DNA from 2 places in the Actinomadura sp. SCN-SB genome. Region 2 is predicted to be linked to the other one. Evidence: riboswitches for the same ligand, from Rfam matches in the RefSeq annotation. Region 2 holds a riboswitch; the other holds the start of a gene.
What was found. Region 2 has a riboswitch for cobalamin ahead of cobN (cobaltochelatase subunit CobN). Riboswitches for the same ligand answer to the same signal wherever they lie in the genome.

Region 1 (9,932 bases), on a different contig from region 2:
CCCCGACTGGCGCAACGTCGTCCAGGTGCGCGGCACCATGGCCGACGGCACCGTCGTGTCGGTCTCCGGCACCCTGACCGGCCCCAAGCACATCGAGCGGATCATCGAGATCAACGGCTACGACATGGAGCTCGTCCCCACCGAGCACATGGCGTTCTTCACCTACGCCGACCGCCCCGGGATCGTCGGAGTGGTCGGCCGGCTCCTCGGCGACGCCGGCGTGAACATCGCCAGCATGCAGGTCGGCCGCGCCAGCAAGGGCGGCAAGGCGCTGATCGCGCTCACCGTGGACTCGGCCATCCCCACCCAGCTCGTCGACGTGATCACCACCGAGATCGGCGCCGAAGGCGGCCGCCGCGTCGACCTGGGCTGAGCTTATGGCAAGCACGAGCTGCGCTGTGCTTATGGCAAGCACGAGCTGCGCTCCTCGCCTGGCGGCTCGTCGCTTGTCGTGCTTGCGGCGATCGCTGCATCGCTTCGACTCGCCCTAGGGGGCTCGCTTCGCGATCAGGTCCTCGCAAGCTCGGACCTGCCTTCGGTCGCGATCGCAGCGCTTGGGCGACCGTTCGGGGCTGGGGTGACGGGTTGAGGTGGTCGGTCAACGGATTGGCCTGACGCTGGGCGGTCCGTGGCCAAAGGGGGCTTCTGGGGTCATTGGCCTTGGGGGCCCCTTTGTTTTGTTTTTGGCCAGCAGGAGCTGCGCTTCTCGTGCGCGATCGGTCTCGGTATTTGGGATTGGTGACCGGCGGTCAAGACAGGGAGTTGGGTGGCGGGTAACCTGGAAGCATCATGCGGCGCTTCGTAGTGATCCTTCGCCGCCGCGACGGGGCCTGCTAGGCGGGCCAACCCCGTCGCGGAGCCGAGCGCTGGCCGTAAGCCCCATCGATCATTTCGCCGCTTCTCAGCAAGCTACGGAGCATTCTCATGAACACCACCGTGAACGCTGCGTCCGCCAGTCCCGACGACGCCGAAGAGGAGGCCGCGCGCGCCCTGCAGAAGGCCCTGGACCGCAGGGACAACGGCGGCCGGAGCTGACGTCGCCCCCGGTCCGGATGCGATCATGGGGGAATGAGGGCTGAGACCGCTGCGGTGCTGGCCGAGGCCGCGGCCCTCGGGCCGTTCTTCGAGATCGTCACCGACGAGGCCGAAGCGGTCGACCCGACCTGGCGGGCACTGCCGGAACGTGACACCGCGCGGCTGCTCGGCCTGACGGACCTGTACGCCGAACGGCTGGGAACGACCGAACGCCGGGTCGCGGCCTCGATCCTCTTCCAGGGCCTCGCCTCACGGCTGTGGTCGCCCACGGTCACGGCCGCGGCGCTCGGAATCGTCCCGGACCTGTCCCGCCTGCACTGGCGGTGGGCCCCAGGGGCGCCGATCGCCCTCTGGCTGGCCGAGCCCACGGGCCGGCCGGTCCACGACCCCGTGAAGGCGGCCGAGCTGATCCATCACGAGGTCGTGGAACGGCACCTGCGTCCACTGCGTGACGCGATGCGTGCCTTCGTACGGCTGGCCGACGGCCTGTTCTGGGGCAATGCCGCATCGGCCCTCGCCGGGACGCTGCGCGCCGGTTCGCTGCGTCCCGGCCTGGCCGCGCCGGTACGTGCCCTGGTGGACGAGCTGCTCACCCGCGAACCGCTCGCCGGGACAGGGACGTTCAACCAGGGTGGGTTCGTCCGGCGTAGCTGCTGCCTGTACTACCGGGTGCCGCCTGGCGGGGAGATGTGCGGAGACTGCGCCCTGCTCCGCCGCTAGCCCGCTCGGTCAAGTACCCGAAGAGCAACCCCAATGTGGCCCACAGGGCGAGCTGCGTGCCCAGTGAGGCGATGCGGAAGTCCCACAGAACCGTCCCCGGGAACCCCTCGGGGATCGCGTCCGGACGTGGTGTCAGGCGGAACACGCCCGCGACCACGACCACGAACCCCACCGCCGCGACCGTGGCCGCGTTCCAGGTGCCCAGGCGCGGCAGCAGCCGCCCGTACACGATCACCGCGGCGACCGTGCCGAGCACGCCCAGCGCCACCATGCCGAAGTAGAGGGACGTACGCCCGCCGATGGTGCCGGGATCACCCACGGCCGGGGGAGTGGGCGGGTACTTCAAAGCCGGGACCAGCACCACCGCCACGAACCCCAGCGAAGCCACCAGCGCGGCGGTGGCGCGGGCGCCCAGCGGGCCCGAGACCGAAGCGAGCCGCCCCTGGGCGAACGCGAACACGACCGAGAACAGCCCGCCGATCGCCGCCCCGTACACCGCCATGGCCGTGACCAGCCCGGCCGTCCGCTGCACCGTCCGGCTCACCACCTCCTCGCCGTGCTCGTGGGCCCCGGCGTGCGACTCCTCGAACGCGATCGCGTGGGCGACCTGCGGCTCACCATAGATCCAGGCGACGAGCAGGCCGACGGCCGCGGCGACCAGCCCAGTGATCATGCCGCGGATCAGCAGCGCCCTCATCAGTGGCAGGGGAAGCCGAGCAGATGACGGCCGTCGTGCGTGAACTCGTGCACCCAAGTGCCACCGAACAGCGACGTGGCGCCCTGCTCGGCGCCCACGAAGTACAGCAACGCCGCCCCTACGACCAGCGCGAACACCGCCCACGGCAGAATCTCGCGAACGGGGATGCTCTGCGGCGCCGCGCTGGAACGCGCCTGCGGCGAAACGACGGGCTGGGCCATGAAGATCTCCTCACGGGGTGCACTCGCCCCGGTGACGGGAGGACGACGGGTCAGTCTCCTGACTCCCAGATCAACGCCGCCCTCCGACCTTCCCGCCGGAACATCCGGCCGTGGTCGCTTGCGGGGGAGGCTCCCTGGTCACAGTGGCGGGACCGTCCTGGAATCGCACCAGAGTTCCTGCGCACCGTCGCCTCGGTGTGAACTTGTCGCCCCGAGCGTCCCCTTTGACCACGCCGCCCGTCAAGAGCCCGAGCACGGGCGGAACCGAGGCGAAGATCACTGGCGTCCCTTTCCGAGGGAACTTGAGTAAGGGCTACTCATGTGCCATCCCGGCCCCATCGGCCACCCTCTATACCCAGGGAGCCTCTCCGGTAGCCAGCCAGCCCACCGGACAGGCCAACGGCACCGGCGCCGGACGGCCGAATCGCCGACGCCGGAACGGGAGGGGGCACCGTCCGTATCTCCAGCGGGGGGAGATACGAACGGTGTCCCCTCTCTGTGTTTATTGGCAGGTGCGAGCTGCGCTCCTCGCCTGGGGGCTCGTCGCTTGTCGCACCTGCGGCGATCGCTGGCATCGCTTCGACTCGCCTGGGGGCTCGCTTCGCGATCAGATTCTTGCTTCGCTCGAATCTGCCTTCGGGCGCGATCGCAGCGCTTGGGCGTCGTTCGGGGCTGGGGTGACGGGCTGTGTTTGTTGGCGGGTGCGAGCCGCGCTCCTCGCCTGGCGGCTCGCTTCGCGATCAGGTTCCTCGCAGGCTCGGAACCTGCCTTCGGGCGTGATCGCGGCGCTTGGGCGTTGTCCGGGGTTGCGGGCATCCGTGGGCTGGGGGTGGCTCCTGGGTGGTTCCGCTATGCGGGACGATCTGGCGTCGTACGATCCTGGTGTGCGTACCTCTTGGCCTTTTACCGGGCGTACGTCGACGCTGGACGAGGTGGATTCGCTGCTGCGCACGGGGGGCGCGCAGGGTGTCGTGGTGGCGGGGGCCGCCGGGGTGGGGAAGACGCGGCTGGTTCGGGAGGCGCTGGACCGGTTGGAGCCGGGGCTCTTCACGGTTCTGCAGGTCGGGGGGACCGCTGCGGACGCGGGGATACCGTTCGGGGCGTTCGGGCACGTGCTGCCGGTCGAGGGCGCGGTGGGTTCGGTGGTGAATCCGTTGCGGTGGGCCAGTGAGGCGTTGCGGTCGGTTTCCGGGGACGGGCTGTTGGTGGCGGTGGACGACGCGCACCTGCTCGACCCGAACTCGGCCGCGCTGGTGCACCATCTGGTGCTGCACCGGGAGGCGCAGGTGCTGGCGACGGTGCGTACCGGGGCGGCGGCGCCCGATCCGGTGACGGCGTTGTGGAAGGACGACCTGGCCCGCCGGGTCGACCTCGTGCCGTTGACGAAGGCGGAGAGCCAGGCGGTGGTGGAGGCGGCCTTGGGCGGGCAGCTCGCCGAGGCGACGGCGCGGCGGCTGTACCACAGCACTCAGGGCAACCTGCTGTTCCTGCGTGAGCTGGTCCTGGCGGGGCTGGCCGAGGGGCGGCTGTCGCAGGTCCGCGGTGTGTGGCAGTGGGACGGGGACCTGCCGCTCAGTCCCCGGATGATGGAGCTGATCGAGGCGCGGCTGGGGACGGTCGGGCCCGCTGAGAGGGAGGTTCTGGAGTACGTGGCGCTCGGTGAGCCGCTGGGCGCCGCGCAGCTGGTGGACCTGACCTCGGAGGAGGCGGTGGAGCGCGCGGAGGCGCGGAACCTGATCGCCTCGGCCGCCACGGGACGCCGCATCCAGGTCCGGCCCGCGCACCCGTTGTACGGGGAGGCGGCCCGGGTCCGGGCGGGGGCGGACCGTGTCAAAGGGCGCCTCGCGGATCTGGCCGCCGCGATGGAGAAGACCGGGATGCGCCGCCACGGCGATCTGCTGCGGGTCGCCACTTGGCATCTGGACAGCGGTACGGCGGCCTCTCCAGAGCTGTTGCTGGCGGCGTGCCGGCAGGCGTGGACGCTGCACGACATGGACCTTGCGCTGCGGTGCGGGCGGGCCGCGCTGGGCGCGGGCGTGGATGTCGCGGCGACGACCTGGCTGGCGTCCGTCCTGCTTCTGGCGGGGCATCCGCGTGAGGCCGAGGAGCATCTGGCGCGGATCGCGGACGAGCCGATGGACGAGCCGACCCGGGTGAGCCATGCCACGGTGCGGGCGTTCACGCTGGGGCTCGGCATGGGACGTGCCGAGCAGGCGGAGCGGCTGCTCGACGGGACGTTGGAACGGACGACCGATCCGGCGCTGCGCCGCGAGGTCGTGGCGCATCAGGCCATCGGGGAGGTGTACGCGGGGCGGCTCGGCGAGGCGGTGGAGAAGGTCGCCATGGTGCGCGCGCCGGGCTTGGCGACGCCGCGTGCGTCGGTGCTCGCGGACGCGGTGGACTCGCTGGCGGCCATGCTGACCGGTGAGTTCAACCGTGCCGTGCCTCTCGCGTCCAAGGCGCTGGACGAGCAGGACGGCTGGATCCAGGACCTCCCCACCCTCGTCGCGACGTTCAACGACGTCCGCGCGGCCTCCGCGTTGTTCGCGGGGGACCTGGACACAGCCGACACCTACATCGCCTATGGCGAGAAGCGGTTCGCCGAGGAGCACCTGTCGCATATGCCTGCGGCGACGTCCCGTTACCTGCGCGTGCACCACTGCATGCTGCGCGGGGAGGTCCGGCTCGCGATGCGCTGGGCGCACGAGGCCGCCGCGCACGGGGCCAAGGCGATCAGCGCGCTGTCCGGCCACGGGTACGAGATGCTCGCCTACGCCGCTGCCGCCGCCGGGGACGCCGACACCGCGTCCGCCGCGCTCGGCCAGGCCGAGCGGCGCCGCGTCCCCACCGGGCGGATCTTCCATTTCCCCGGGGACGTGGCCCGCGCCTGGATCAGGGCCTCGACCGGCGACCTCGACGGCGCCGCGCGCATCGCGCTGGAGGCCGCCGGCCGCTACGCCGAACACTCGATGCGCCCGTACGTCATGGTCGCTCTGCACGACGCGGTGCGCCTGGGCGCCGCCGAGCCCGCCCGTGCCGGGCTGGCACGCCTGGCGGAGGAGATGGACGGCGCGCTGGCCGGGATCTGCGCCCGCCACGCCGCCGCTGCCGCCGACCGCGACGCGGAGGGCCTCGACGAGGTGTCACGGGCGTTCGCCGACCGTGGCATGGCGCTGTTCGCCGCGGAGGCGGCGGCGCAGGCGTCCAGCGTGTACGGGACGTCCGGCCGGACCCGCGAGGCGAACGCCGCCGCCACCCACGCCCGCCTGCTGGCGGCACGCTGCCCGGACGCCCGCACTCCGGCGCTGACCCGGCTGGACGCGCCCGAACTGACCGCGCGTCAGGCCGAGATCGCCCGGCTCGCCGCGGACGGCCTGAGCAACCGGGAGATCGCGGACCGGCTGGTGTTGTCGGTGCGCACCGTCGCCAACCACCTCCAGGCCGTCTACGACAGGCTCGGCGTCCGCGACCGCGACGGTCTGCGCGACGTCATCGGCTAGCCGGAGGGGCGCCCGCGAGCAGCTCGGCCAGTTCGCCGCGCCCGCTGACGCCCAGCCGCTCGTAGACGGTGGCCAGGTGGTTGCCGACCGTGCGCACGGAGATCTCCAGCCGGTCCGCGATCTCCCGGTCGGTCAGGTCCTGCGCGGCGAGCTGCGCGATCTGCCGCTGGCGGTCGGTGAGCCTCGGGACGGACAGGTGCGCGAGCGCCGGGGTCCGCGGGCCGTCGCAGCGCGCGGCGAGCGCGCGGGCCCGGGCCGTCGCCGCGGACGCGCGCCTGCCGTCCCCCGCGGCCTCGTGGACCCCGGCGGCCTGGGCGGCGGACTCCGCCGCGTAGAGGATCAGCCCACGGCCCTCGAACTCCTCCGCCACCCGCATCAGGCCGTCCGCGTCGGCGTTCACGGCGGCACGGGCATGCCGTGCGCACAAGGGGGCCAGCGCGCCCTCCATCCGCCGCGCCACGGCCTCCAGCCGTTCCGCCGCGACGGAGAGCGACGCGTCCCCCGCCTCCCGCAGGCGCACCGCGTCGTGCAGCGCGAACATCGCGTACCCCAGCAGGCCGTGCTCCTCGGCGTCGTCGGCCGCGACCAGCGCGACGTCCACGCCCGTGGACGTGTCGCCGCGCGCCGCCAGCACCCAGGGACGGGCCAGCAGGATGGAGAACTCGACCCCGTGCCAGGCGGGCCGGGACAGGTCGGCCGCCCGGTCCAGCGCCCACTCGGCCTCGTCCACCCGTCCGAGCTGCGCCGCGGCGCACGCCAGCTCGCCGTAGCACAGCCCCGCGTACATGGCCGAGCGGTCACCGAGCCGGGCCGTGCCGTTCCGGGACCAGCGCATCGCCTCGCCCAGCTCGCCGCGCAGCCGGTGCAGTTGGGCGCGCCAGCCGCTGAACGAGGCGGCGACCCGGTCCCACTCGCCGAACTCGCGGACCAGCCCCAGCCCGCGCGCGGCGCCGTCCAGGCCCTTCGCGGTCTCCCCGGCGAACAGGTGCGCCACGGTACGCGCCTGCGTGAAGTAGGCCATCGCTATGGGGACCTCGTCCCGCCACTTCGCGATGTCGTCCATCGCCGCTTCGGCCACCGCTATCGCGCGGTACGAGCGGCCGCCGTAGGCGTGCAGGAGCGCGTCGGCGGCCTCGGTCGCGGCGACGACCGGCGGGCCCGCCGGGACGAGGGCACGGGACCGCTCCACCGCTCCGGCGGCCTCGGTGAGCCTGCCCGCCGTGACGTGGATCCAGGCGGACAGGGACAGCAGGTGCCGCCGCGACTCCGGCTTGGTGACGGTCGTGGCCGCCTCGTCCAGCACCCTCTGCCCGGCGCGGTCGTCGGCCAGCCCCAGGGCCAGCACCAGCGCGCGGGCACCGGCGTGCAGCGCGCGTTCCCGGTCGCCGCGGAGCCGCCCCGCGACCTCGCTCAGCGCGACCTCCGCCTCCTCGTCGCGGTCCGCGAAGTGCAGCACGGTCGCCAGCAGCGCCGCGGCCATGCCCGCGCCGCCGGGACGCCTCGCGGGCCGCGCCAGGTAGCCGTTCAGCGCCGCCGACGCGAGCCGCGCCGCCAGCTCCAGGTCGAACCCCGACCAGGCGATCCGGGCCGCGCGCAGCAGCAGGCGGGGATCGGCGTCGCCGCCGGAGTCCAGCCGCCAGGTCGCCAGCCGCAGCACGTCCTCGCGCCGGTGCGTGCCGGTGTCCTCCACCGCCTCCGCCAGGCGGCGCAGCCGGGCACGCGCCGCCAGCGGGCCCATCCCGGCACGGACCGCCTCCGCGTACAGGGCGTGGGAGAGCCGGAGCAGCCGCCCGCCCGCCTCGTCCGGGATGGCCGTGACGAGCTGGCGAGCGGTCACGCGGCCGACCGCGTCCGCGCCCGCGAGCCGCCGCAGCAGCGCCTCGTCCAGCGGCTCGCCCAGGGCCAGGTACTCCAGCGCGCGGCGCTCCTCGTCGTCGATCGCGCCGATGCGGGCCTCGATCAGCTCGCGCAGCCTCGGGGTGAGGGTCGGACCGGCGGCGCACCGCCACACCCCGCCGCTCTCGGTCAGCATCCCGGCCAGCACCAGCTCGCGCAGGAACAGCGGGTTGCCCCCGGCGATCCGCCACATCCGGCGGGCGCCCGCGTCGTCCACCTGGCCGCCGACCACCGTCTCCAGCAGCAGGGCGGTCTGCGCGTGCGACAGCGGTCCCAGCTCCAGCCGGTGCAGCGCGCCGTCGCGGTACAGCTCGTCCAGCGGCGCGGGGATCTGCGCCCCGGTACGGGCCGCCGCCAGCAGCCGGGCGCCGCCGTGGCCGAGCACGTCCACGATCAGCGCCGTGGACGCCGGATCGAGGTTGTGCACGTCGTCCACCGCCAGCACGAGCCGGCGTCCCGGGCCCGCCACCGCCTCCGGATCCAGCCGCGGCCCCTCCCCGGGCGCCGGATCCGCGGGCAGCAGGTGCGCGAGCGCCCCGTACGGGATCCGCGCCGCCGCCTCCGTCGCCTTGGCCCGCACCACCAGGTTGCGGCGCGGGTCCAGATGGGCGGCCACCTTGCCCGCCAGCCAGGTCTTGCCGACCCCCGCGTCCCCCACCACGATCACGCCGGACGCCCGCGCGTCCAGCAGCGCCGAGCGTACCGCCGCGAGCTCCGTGGTCCGGCCGACGAACGGCCAGGAACCCTCGGCGGACGGGGGGTGGGCGGGACGCCATGCGGCCACGCGCCGAGTCTATGGAGCGACGGGCCGCTCCACACCCTCTCAGACGGGGGCGCCTACATAACCCGATACCCGATGGACCACGGCGCGGTCGGGGCCGGTCAGCAGCGCCGGGTTCTCGCCTGGAAGCAGCTCCGTGGAGTTGACCGCCTTCTCCGCCCGCGCCAGCGCCTCCAGCGACACCGCCAGGGTGAACACCGCGCCGTCCCGCTGGTCGGGCGACCACAGCGCGAAGCCGCCGATCATGCCCGGGACCCGCCGCATCACGGGGACGATCCGCTTGTCGTGGGCGTACCGGGCCGAGGCGATCCAGTCGTCGTCGTGCGCGCCGTCGAAGTAGACGATCACGGCGGCGCCGGGCGGCCGTGCCGCGTCCGGCCCCTCGAACCGCCCCTCGACCTCGTAGATCCGGTCGTTGAAGAGGGAGACCGGCCGGGGGCCGGGCCGCTTCTCCTCGGTGCGGGCGGAGGCCAGCCTGGCGTCCTCCTCCGTGCGCCACAGCGTCAGGAGCGCGCCGCCCGCGGTGTCCTCGACCGCCTCCATCAGCCACAGCCCGGCGAAGCCCGGATGGCCGGGGACGATCTTCATCAGCCCGCGCTCCGCGATCTCCCCCTCGTCGCGGTCCTGGATCACGCTGACCGTCTGCAGCCTGGCGTACAACATGATCGGCTTCCCTCCAACGGAAGCCGTGTCGCCTCCGTGTACGAGAATGCTCCTGCGCGGCCGCCCTCCGCCTGAGTAAGCCCTACTCAACCACGGGCACGCCCGGGATGCCCGTCTCGGGTGGTGAGAAGAATGCCCAATCACTGAGACGTTTGCAGTAGAGTGCGCCCATGGCTTCGCGCAGCATTCACCTGGCCGTCATCCCCGGTGACGGGATCGGCCCCGAGGTGGTCGCCGAGGGGCTGAAGGTCCTCGACGCCGTCGCGCCCTCCACCGGGCTGACGTTCGAACGCACCTCCTACGACCTCGGCGCCGCCCGCTGGCACCGTACCGGAGAGACCCTGCCCGACTCCGTCCTGGACGAGCTGCGCGGCCAGGACGCCATCCTGCTCGGCGCGGTCGGCGACCCCACCGTCCCG
Region 2 (9,932 bases):
CGCGACGCCCACCTCCCAGGCGTTGCGGGACGGGATCGCCTTCGGATCGACCGAGTAGAAGTTGCGGCCGGTGGGGAGCACGTTGACCAGGCCGCGGGTGGGTGAGCCCGACGGCCCGGACGGTATGTGCCCGCCGTCCAGGGCGTGCAGGACGGCGGTGATCTCACCCGCCGTGGCGTTCAGCCGCGGCACCAGCTCCGACGCCCCGAACTCCAGCAGGCGCACCACATCGGGCACCTCGCGGCCCAGCACCGTGTCGCAGACGGCCTTGGCGGCGCCGAGGTCCCATCCCGCCTCCTCCATGCCCTGGACGAGCGTCCGCGCGGTGCGTTCCAGCAGGTCGATCACGTCGGACGCGGTGCGGGACGGGCCGTCGCCCAGCCCCGGTACGGGATGCTCCAGCGGGCGGCCGGGGTCGTCCAGAAGGCGCCGCTCGTCCAGGCCGTGCTCGGCGGCGAGGGCGGCGCGCAGGCCGGGCATCGCCCCCGCGACCCCGCCCCACACCTGCGACGCGCGCAGCACCGCCAGGACGAGGTTGACGCGCGCCTCCCCCTCCGGGTGCCGTCCGAGGACGTGCAGGCCGTCGCGGATCTGCACGTCCTTGATCTCGCACAGGTACCCGTCGATGTGCAGGACGAAGTCATCGAACTCGGCCTCGCCGGGCATCTCGTCCTGGCGCAGGTCGTGGTGCAGTTGCGCGGCCTGCACCAGCGTCCAGATCTGCGCCCGGACGGCGGGCAGCTTGTCCGGGTCGAGATCGGCGACGGTCGCGTACTCGTCCAGGAGCTGCTCCAGTCTCGCCAGGTCGCCGTACGACTCGGCGCGGGCCATCGGCGGCACCAGATGATCGACGACGGTGGCGTGGCCGCGCCGCTTGGCCTGCGTCCCCTCGCCCGGGTCGTTCACGATGAACGGGTAGATCAACGGCAGGTCGCCCAGCGCCGCGTCCGGGGCGCACCCGTCCGACAGGCCGAGCCCCTTGCCGGGCAGCCACTCCAGCGTGCCGTGCTTGCCCAGGTGGACGACCGCGTCCGCGCCGAACCCGCGGTCGAGCCAGCGGTACGCGGCCAGGTAGTGGTGCGAGGGCGGCAGGGCGGGATCATGGTAGATCGCGACCGGGTTCTCCCCGAAGCCGCGGGGCGGCTGGATCATCAGGATCACGTTGCCGAAGCGGAGGGAGGCGAGCACGATCTCGTCCCCGTCGACGTAGAGGTCGCCCGGCGGCTCGCCCCACTGCTCCCGGACGCCCGCGCGCAGCGACCCCGGCAGGGCCTCGAACCATTCCCGGTAGTCGTCGAGCCGGACGCGGACGGGCGCCTGGCGCAGCTGTTCCTCGGTGAGCCATTCCACGTCGTGCCCCCCGGCGGCGATCAGCCGGTGGATCAGCGGGTCGCCGTCGTCGGGATCCGCCCACAGGGCGTGGTCGTCGCCCAGGTCGTACCCGGCCTCGGCCATGCGCCTCAGCAGCCGGACCGCCGACACGGGCGTGTCGAGCCCCACGGCGTTCCCGACACGCGCATGCTTGGTCGGATACGACGACAGGACGAGCGCCACCCGTTTCTCCGCGTTCGGCTTACGCCTCAGCGCGGCGTGCCGCACGGCGATTCCGGCGACCCGGTCCGCGCGTTCCTCGTCGGCGACGTAGACGGGGATCCCGTCCGGTCCGTGTTCCTTGAACGAGAACGGCACGGAGATCAGGCGGCCGTCGAATTCGGGGATCGCGACCTGCATGGCGGCGTCCATGGGGGTCAGCGCGCCGTCCGAGTCCCGCCACGCCGCCCGGCCGGAGGTCAGGCACAGCCCTTGGACGACCGGGACGTCGAGGGCGGCCAAGGCGCCGGCGTCCCAGGCGTCCTCGTCCCCGCCCGCCGCCGCGTCCGCGGCCACCGCGCCACCGGCCGCGAGCACGGTCACGACGAGCGCGTCCGCCCGTCCCAGAAGGTCGAGCAGTCCTTGGTCGGCGCCGCGAAGGGAGCCGCAGAAAACGGGCAGCGCGTTGGCCCCGTGCGCCTCGATGCGTTCGCACAGGACGTCCACGAAGGCCGTATTGCCCGACAGTTCATGGGCCCGGTAGAAGACGACCCCGACCGTCGGCCCGTCCTTCCGCGGGCGGTCGCCGTGGATTCCGTACGAGGGCATGGGCACCGGCGGGGCGAATCCCTCACCGGTCAGCAGCACGGTGTCGCTCAGGAAACGCGACAACTGCCGCAGATTCTCGACGCCGCCCTCGCGCAGGTAATCGAGCGTCTCCGCCGCCACACCCGCCGGGACGGTCGACAGGGCCATCAGCTCCGCGTCCGGATCGGCCTCCCCGCCCAGCAGGACGAGCGGGAGCCCGGTGCCCCTCAGCCGTTCCACGCCCTCGGGCCAGGTCTTGCGTCCCCCCAGCAGCCGCACGATCGCGACGTCCACGCCTTCGGTGAGCGGTCCCAGCTCATCGAGGTCGAGCCGGACGGGGTTGGCGGTCACATATCCGGAGTCCGCCGCGCGCGCGGCGAGCAGCTCGGTATCGGCCGTGGACAGCAGCAGGACACGCATCGGCAAGCCTCCCCCGGGGTCTCCACGCCCCGGCTCGGGTGACGAGGGCAACGACGACGCGGAGTCTCCTGGCTCCCGGATCGGCGCCCTGCCCCCGGCCTTCCAGCGTCACCGCCGTGGCCCTAGTCGAGGGAGGACTCCCCGGTCACAGTTGCGGGACAGCTCCGGACTCGCACCGGATTCCTCACCCGCCATCGCCCCGCCATCGTAGCCCCGCCGTCTGCGGGTAGGGCACGGGCATGTCCATGCCATCCATCCCGCCCGCGACCGAACGCCCGGTCGTCGGCTCCTACGACGACTACGCGTCCGCGCAACGGGCGGTCGACTTCCTGTCGGACGAGGGGTTCCCGGTCGAACGGACCGCGATCATCGGTTCGGACCTCAAGATGGTCGAGACCGTCCTGGGCCGCCTCACCACGCCCCGTGCCGCCATGGCCGGAGCGGGCAGCGGCGCCTGGTTCGGCCTCCTGGTCGGGCTTCTGCTCACCCTCTTCACCATCGAGCGCGGCGCCGCCGTCCCGCTGTTCCTCGGCGCGATCGTCATCGGCGCGGTGTTCGGGGCCGTGTTCGGCTTCATCGCCCACGCCCTGACCCGGGGCCGCCGGGACTTCACGTCCCGCAGCCAGATCGTCGCCTCCACCTACGACGTGGTGGCCGACGCCGAGGTGGCCGAGGACGCCAGGAACCGTCTCATCCGGCTGAACTGGCGGGAAGGCTGAACCCGGGCGCGGTGCTCATCCCGGGACGCGGGCCACGGCGATCAGGTGGCCGCTGAGCCCGCGCAGGCTCGGCTCGGTCTCGGTGGCCCTGGCCGCCCGAAGGATGATCTCCCGGGACTCTGGGTCGTCCCACCGGTCGGCGAGCTGGGGCAGCCAGCCCGCCAGCCCTTCGATCCCCACGATCTCCACCACGTCCAGGCCCGCGTCCAGGCACTCGCCGCGCAGCTCGCCGGGATGGTGGAAGTAGGCGGTGGTGAACCAGCCGGGCCGGTCGCGCTCGTTGCGGTGCCGGCCCGTGGCCAGGTCGTCCTCCACGATCCGCCGGAACTCCGGGTCGAACAGGAAACCGCGGGCCAGCCCGTCGAACAGCGACGCGAAACGTGAGATCGCGGCGGCGAAGACGGGCCCGCCGGGACGGACGGCGCGTCCCGCCTCGCGCAGGGCGGCCACGCGGTCGTCCCGTCCGGTGAGGTGGTAGAGCGGGCCGAGCAGCAGGGCGCCGTCGAACGCCGAGTCGGGAACGGGCAGGCTCCGGGCGTCCCCCAGGGACGCGGTGAGGCCCGGGGTCGCCTCCGCCAGCCGCCGGGCCGCCTCCACATGCTCGGGGACGACGTCGAACAACCGGACCCGGTGCCCGTCGGCCGCGAGCCAGGCCGCGTGCACACCGGTGCCGCCGCCGATGTCGAGAAGGTCGAGGGCCCGGCCGTCGCCCGCCAGATGGCGGCGCACGATCTCCTGGGTGCGCAGCAGCTCCAGCCGCCCGAAGCCGGAGGTGATCCGCGCTCCCTCGTCGGCCGACCGGTAGTGCCGGATGATCTCGGGCGGGGTCTCGGGCATGCCGTGCTCAGTCCTTCCGTCCGGTGGCCGCCACGGTCACCGCCAGGCCGATCATCATGAGCCCGCCGGTGCCGCCGACCACGGACAGACGGCGCGGGGACCGTGCGAACCACTGACGCGCGGTGGCGGCGGCCAGGCCCCACACGCTGTCGCACAGCAGCGCGATCAGGCAGAAGATCAGGCCGAACGTCATCATCTGCAGCGGCACGTGGCCGCGCGACGGGTCGGCGAACTGCGGCAGCACCGCCGCGAAGAACACCAGCGTCTTGGGGTTGGTCACACCGACCACGAACCCCTGCCACAGCTCGCGTCTCCCGGTCGCGCGGGACGCGGCGCCCAGCTCGTCCAGCGCGCCCTCCAGGGAACGGCGGTGCCGGAACGCCTGGACGCCCAGGTAGCACAGGTACGCGGCACCGGCCAGCTTGAGGACCGTGAACAGCAGCGCGGAACGCTCGATGACCGACCCGACCCCGAGCCCCACCGCCACGACCGCCACCAGCGCGCCGAGCGCGTTGCCGGCGACGCTGGTCAGCGCCGTCCGGCGGCCGTGCGCCAGGGCCCGGCCGACCACGAAGAGGACGCTCGGGCCGGGGATCACGATGATCACCAGGGCGATCGCCGAGAAGCCCAGCACCTGCTCGATCGAGACCATCCCCGCACTGTAGGCGCGACGGGACGCGGCTCGCATCGCATTATCCGGGCCATGACCAGGCCCGACCCCGTTGTCATGCCTCCGGCGAGGCGGCGCCCCCATCGACGAAGGACGCGGCGAGGTCGAGCAGCGTGCGGTCGGTGCCGCGGGGGCCGACCGCGCACAGGCCGATCGGGAGCGCGTCCACCGGCGCCATGGGCATCACCACGGCGGGCAGCCCGGCGATCGAGGACAGGCTGGTCAGGCGTAGCGTCGTGAAGCGGTACTTCTCCATCGCGGCGCGTTCCAGGCCCACGAGCGGCGCCGGGGCGGTCGCGGCCGGCAGGAGGAGCACCGTGCCCGGCTCAAGCGCCGCGTACAGCACGCCGCGCGCCTCGTCCAGAAGGGCCTCGGAGGTCTCGCGGTCGCGCGGGTCCAGGTCGCGGCCGAGCGCGAACCGCGCCATCACGCCCTCGCCCAGCGAACCGGGATGCGCCTCGATCCACGCGCCGTGCGCCTTCCACGCCTGCGCGGCCTGGACGGCACGGAACGCCGGGAACCACGTCTCCAGGCGTCCGCCGAGCAGCGACTCCACACGCCGTATTTGGGGGCCGTCCGTTCCGGCGCGGCGCTCGGCCAGCGTGCGGGCGGCCTCCTCGAAGGACGCCCGGGTCGCGGGTTCGGCCAGCTCCAGCACGTCCTCGGCGATCAGGAAGGTGCGGACGGGCTCGACCTCGGCGGGCGGGAGAAGCACGTCGCCCGCCCGCCGGAGCAGCCCGGCGTCACGGGCGAACCAGCCCACCGTGTCGAACGAGGACGCCAGCGGCTGCAACCCCTCCGTGGACACCACACCATGCGTGGGACGCAACCCGAACAGCCGGCAGTGCGAGGCCGGGACACGGACCGAACCCGCGGTGTCCGTGCCCAGCCCGAGGTCGGCGGCACCCAGCGCGACCGCCGACGCGGGACCGTTGCTGGAACCCCCGGTGATACGGCCCGGCGCCGCGGGATTGGGCGGGGTGCCGTAGTGCTTGTTCGTGCCGTTCAGGCTGAAGGCGAGCTCATCGGTCTGCGCGATCCCCGTGATGTCCGCGCCGGCGTCCAGGAGCGCCTGCACCGCCCAGGCGTTGCGTTCCTGGACGGGCGCCTCCGCGAGCCAGTCGGGATTGCCCGCGCCGATCCGCTGCCCCGCGACCGCGTAGAGATCCTTGACGGCGACCCTGATCCCGGCGAGCGGCCCGCTGCCGGAGCCGCGCACCAGAGGATCCCCTTTCACCCTCCAGACCGGGCCGGGAACCTGCTCGGCCGCGGACTCACCCTTATGTCCATCCACGATCAAGCACCGTACAAGGCGGCCTGGACCTTGGGCGAGGGAGGACTCAGGCGAGCGCCGTCCACGTCCCCTCACGCCACACCATGAGGTCGCGGGTCAGCAGGTGACCTGGTGGGACGTCCCATGCCGGGTCGTCGTCCTCGTCCCGGTCCTCGGACCACACCCGCTCGACGGCCCAGCGCAGCTTGTCCAGGCCGTCGGGGTGGGCCGTGCCGGACGCGACGAACACGTCCCTGGCGGGCGCCGCCACCACCAGATCGCCCTCCACGTCCTGAGCCAGCTTCTCCAGGAACCCGTCGTCCAGGATCAGCCCCGCCTCAAGCCCGGCCACCGCACCGGCCTCCGGCGCCGGGGAGGCGGGGCCGAGCGAGACCGTCACGGCGCGGGCGTCCGGGTACCAGCTCATCCGCAGGTCGGGACGCAGATTGCGAAGGTTCACCGTCGCGAGGCGGCGCAGGTCCCCGGGGTCGATCCCCAGCTCCGCGCAATGCCTGCGGGCGACGTGCTCGTACCGCCGTCCCCCAAGCTCGGGACGCAGCGACCCCGCCGGCTCCAGCGCGTAGGTGACGTACAGGTCGCCCGCGAACGGTTCGCGGATCGGCTCCTCCTCCGCCGGCAGCGGGAACTCCAACTGCACCTCCGCCGGCACCCGTGCCTTCATCAGCGGGACGATGAGACTGGTCCGCGGCTCGGTCACGGCACGATCCTCCTGAGGCCGGTGAGGTTCCGAGCGGATCACACTACCGGCCCGCGCACCTCCGGCGGCGGGTCATCCGCCGGCGGGCGGGACCACCGGCAGGCCCCGGGGCGCGCCGCGCTCGATCAGCCGCCAGATCGCCTCGGTGTCCAGATGCTCCTCGACCAGGTCGCCGAGCGCGTCCAGCGCCTCCTCGCGCAACGCCGAGAACGCGACGTCCGGAGCGGGGGTGAAGTCCCGTCCCGCCAGGCGCGCCACGTCGGCCAGGAAGGCGCGGCGGAAACCGTCGTTCTCCATCGCCCCATGCCAGGCGGTCCCCCACACCGCGCCCACGCGGCACCCGTCCAGGAACGGCTTCCCGCCCTCCACCTCCACGATCCCGTGATGGATCTCGTACGCGGTGACCGGCTCCCCGTAGGCCCGTCCGCTCGGGCGCCCCAGCGTCTTCTCGCCCTCGAACACCACCCTGGCGGGCAGCAGCCCGAGCCCTTCGACGCTCCCTTCCCCCGACTCGTATCCGTCCTCGATGTGCCGGGCCATCATCTGGAAACCACCACAGATCCCCAGCACCGGCCGTTTCTCGGCCACACGCCGGACGACCTCCTCCGCGATCCCCCGCTCACGCAGCCAGCGCAGATCCGCCACCGTCGCCCGGGAGCCCGGCAGCACCACCAGGTCCGCGTCGGCGAGGTCGCCCGCGTTCACCGCGTACCGCACCACGACGCCCGGTTCACAGGCCAGCGCGTCCAGGTCCGTGAAATTGGAGATCCTCGGGAACCGGACGACCGCGACCCTCAACGATTCCCGGCCATAGGGCGCGGTCGCCTCGGCACTCGGCCTTTCCAGCGCCAGCGAGTCCTCGGCGTCCAGACGCAACCCCGGTTTCCACGGAAGCACTCCGAACGTCGGCCGTCCGGTCAGCTCGGTGAGCCTCCGCACCCCGGGACGCAGCAGTTCCTCCGCGCCGCGGAACTTGTTGATGACGAATCCCGCCACCAACGCCTGATCCGCCTCGTCCAGCAGCGCCACCGTCCCGTATAGGGAGGCGAAGACACCGCCGCGGTCGATGTCCCCGACCACCACCACCGGCAATTCCGCGGCGCGCGCCAACCCCATGTTGACGATGTCCCCCGCCCGCAGATTGATCTCCGCCGGGCTCCCGGCCCCCTCGCAGATCACCACGTCGAACTCGGCCCGGAGCTCCGCGAGGCTCTCCCCCACGATCCTTCCCAGCCGCTCCTTGTGCCGCCCGTACTCCAGCGCGTCCACCTCGGCCACCGGACGTCCCAGAACGACCACCTGGCTGCGCCGGTCGCTCCCAGGCTTGAGCAGCACGGGATTCATGACCGCCCGCGCCTCGACCCCCGCCGCCTGGGCCTGCATGTACTGGGCCCGGCCGATCTCGGCGCCGTCCGCGGTCACCATCGAATTGAGCGACATGTTCTGCGCCTTGAACGGCGCCACCTTCACTCCGCGCCGCGCAAGCCATCGGCACAACCCCGCCGCCACAACGCTCTTGCCCGCGTCGGACGTCGTCCCGGCGACCAGAAGCCCGCCGCTCACCGCCTCACGCCGATCACCAACGCAGCCAGCCCGGCCACCCCCGCCGAAAGCCGGACCGCTTTCCGCACGTCCCTCACCTCGGGCGCCCGGCCGTCCCCCATCTCGTCCCGCCGTTCCGTTATCCCACCGTAGGAATTGACACCCCCGAGCCTCACTCCGAGCGCACCCGCGAAGGCGGCCTCGCACCTCCCCGCGTTAGGACTCGGATGCCGCCCGCCGTCCCTCACCAAAACCCTGAGCGCGTCCGGCGCCCTGCGTCCCGCGGCGATGACCGCGAGCACCCCGGTCACCCGCGCGGGCACCCAATTGAGCACGTCATCCAGCCGGGCCGCCGCCCACCCGAACCTCTCGTACCGTTCACTCCTGTAACCCACCATGGCATCCAGCGTGTTGGCCGCCCGATAAGCCAACAACCCCGGCACGCCCCCTACCAGCCCCCAGAACAACGGAGCCACCACCGCATCGGACGTGTTCTCCGCCACCGATTCCACGGTCGCCCGAGCCAATTCATCCACCCCAAGCCCGGCCGGATCCCGCGCACAGAGATGCGAAAGCAGCTCCCTCCCCCTCTCAACGTCCCCCTCCTCCAGGACCCGCGCCATCCTCAACCCCTCCCGCCCCAAAGAGGTCCCACCCAGAACGGCCCACGTAGCCAGCGCGGTACTCGCAACCCGCCAACCAGCCCGGCCCCGCGTCCAACGCTCCACCAGCACCCCGGCCCCCGCCGCACCCCCGACCAACACCCCCACATACAGGGCACCCCGCCCCCGGTCATCCCTGTAAAGCCGCCGCTCCAAAGCCTTCGCCACCTGGCCGAAAGCGGCCACCGGATGCCCCCTCCGCGGATCCCCGAACACCACGTCCAAGGCCATCCCCAGCAGCAACCCCACCCGCGAGCCCCGCATCCAACCCCTCCCCACCCGAGCCACGACGGGCCTCCGGTACGCAACAGCCCAAACCGCCCCGCCCAAGGCGGGCATCACGCCCCAGAACATACCGGCGCCCCACGCCCCGCCCGGCTACCCTCAAGGCCACTGCCAGGGCCATCTCCCAGATACGCCCGTGCGAAGACCACGGGTCGCGCTCTACACTCAGGGCCCAGCAGGCGCCCATAGCTCAGCCGGACAGAGCATCGGTCTTCTAAACCGACGGTCGGGGGTTCGAATCCCTCTGGGCGCGCCCTCCCCACCCAGCAAACCCCTAGAGCTGGGCAAACACGGGTCCACCCGGTGATCGCGCACGCAGCCGAACGCCACCGCGAGCAGCCACATGGACCCGTTACACGGAATGATCTTGCGGCATGACCCCAGGCAAGATCAGCGAGACCATGAAGCAGGGGGCCGCCAGGTCGTGGCCCTGGAGGTCTTCGAGCGCATCGCCGACGGCCTCAACATGCCCGACACCGCCTGTATGACTTCGGGACTGGCACCACGGCGGCGCCTGAGCGCGTCAGCCGTCGCCGTCCCTCGGGCGCGCACACACCGAGCCACCGACCGAACCGGAGGACACCAAGAGCATCCCGGCCAGTGAGGGAGAGCTGGACGCCGCCGGTGACATCTCCCGCTTGACCCGGTGGCTCACCGCCAGCGACACCGCGGACGAGACGATCGAAGG

Region 1: it holds a riboswitch for cobalamin, as region 2 does, so the genes downstream of both, ACGWYJ_RS24605 (CbtB domain-containing protein) here and cobN (cobaltochelatase subunit CobN) in region 2, are expected to answer to the same signal.

Annotation. Positions count from the first base shown of each region.
Region 1 covers NZ_JBIMPP010000041.1:45,951-55,882, reverse strand. Annotated here, with positions in the region: gene serA (phosphoglycerate dehydrogenase) at 1-373, shown strand, start outside; gene ACGWYJ_RS24615 ((2Fe-2S)-binding protein) at 1,069-1,755, shown strand; gene ACGWYJ_RS24610 (CbtA family protein) at 1,658-2,452, opposite strand; gene ACGWYJ_RS24605 (CbtB domain-containing protein) at 2,452-2,673, opposite strand; cobalamin riboswitch at 2,704-2,895, opposite strand; gene ACGWYJ_RS24600 (LuxR C-terminal-related transcriptional regulator) at 3,525-6,173, shown strand; gene ACGWYJ_RS24595 (LuxR C-terminal-related transcriptional regulator) at 6,163-8,853, opposite strand; gene ACGWYJ_RS24590 (hypothetical protein) at 8,893-9,513, opposite strand; gene ACGWYJ_RS24585 (3-isopropylmalate dehydrogenase) at 9,684-9,932, shown strand, end outside.
Region 2 covers NZ_JBIMPP010000003.1:179,904-189,835, reverse strand. Annotated here, with positions in the region: gene cobN (cobaltochelatase subunit CobN) at 1-2,538, opposite strand, end outside; cobalamin riboswitch at 2,600-2,725, opposite strand; gene ACGWYJ_RS03390 (general stress protein) at 2,778-3,257, shown strand; gene ACGWYJ_RS03385 (class I SAM-dependent methyltransferase) at 3,273-4,094, opposite strand; gene ACGWYJ_RS03380 (LysE family translocator) at 4,102-4,746, opposite strand; gene ACGWYJ_RS03375 (amidase) at 4,820-5,983, opposite strand; gene ACGWYJ_RS03370 (DUF1444 domain-containing protein) at 6,105-6,755, opposite strand; gene ACGWYJ_RS03365 (cobyric acid synthase) at 6,828-8,318, opposite strand; gene ACGWYJ_RS03360 (cobalamin biosynthesis protein) at 8,315-9,190, opposite strand; tRNA gene ACGWYJ_RS03355 (tRNA-Arg) at 9,424-9,497, shown strand.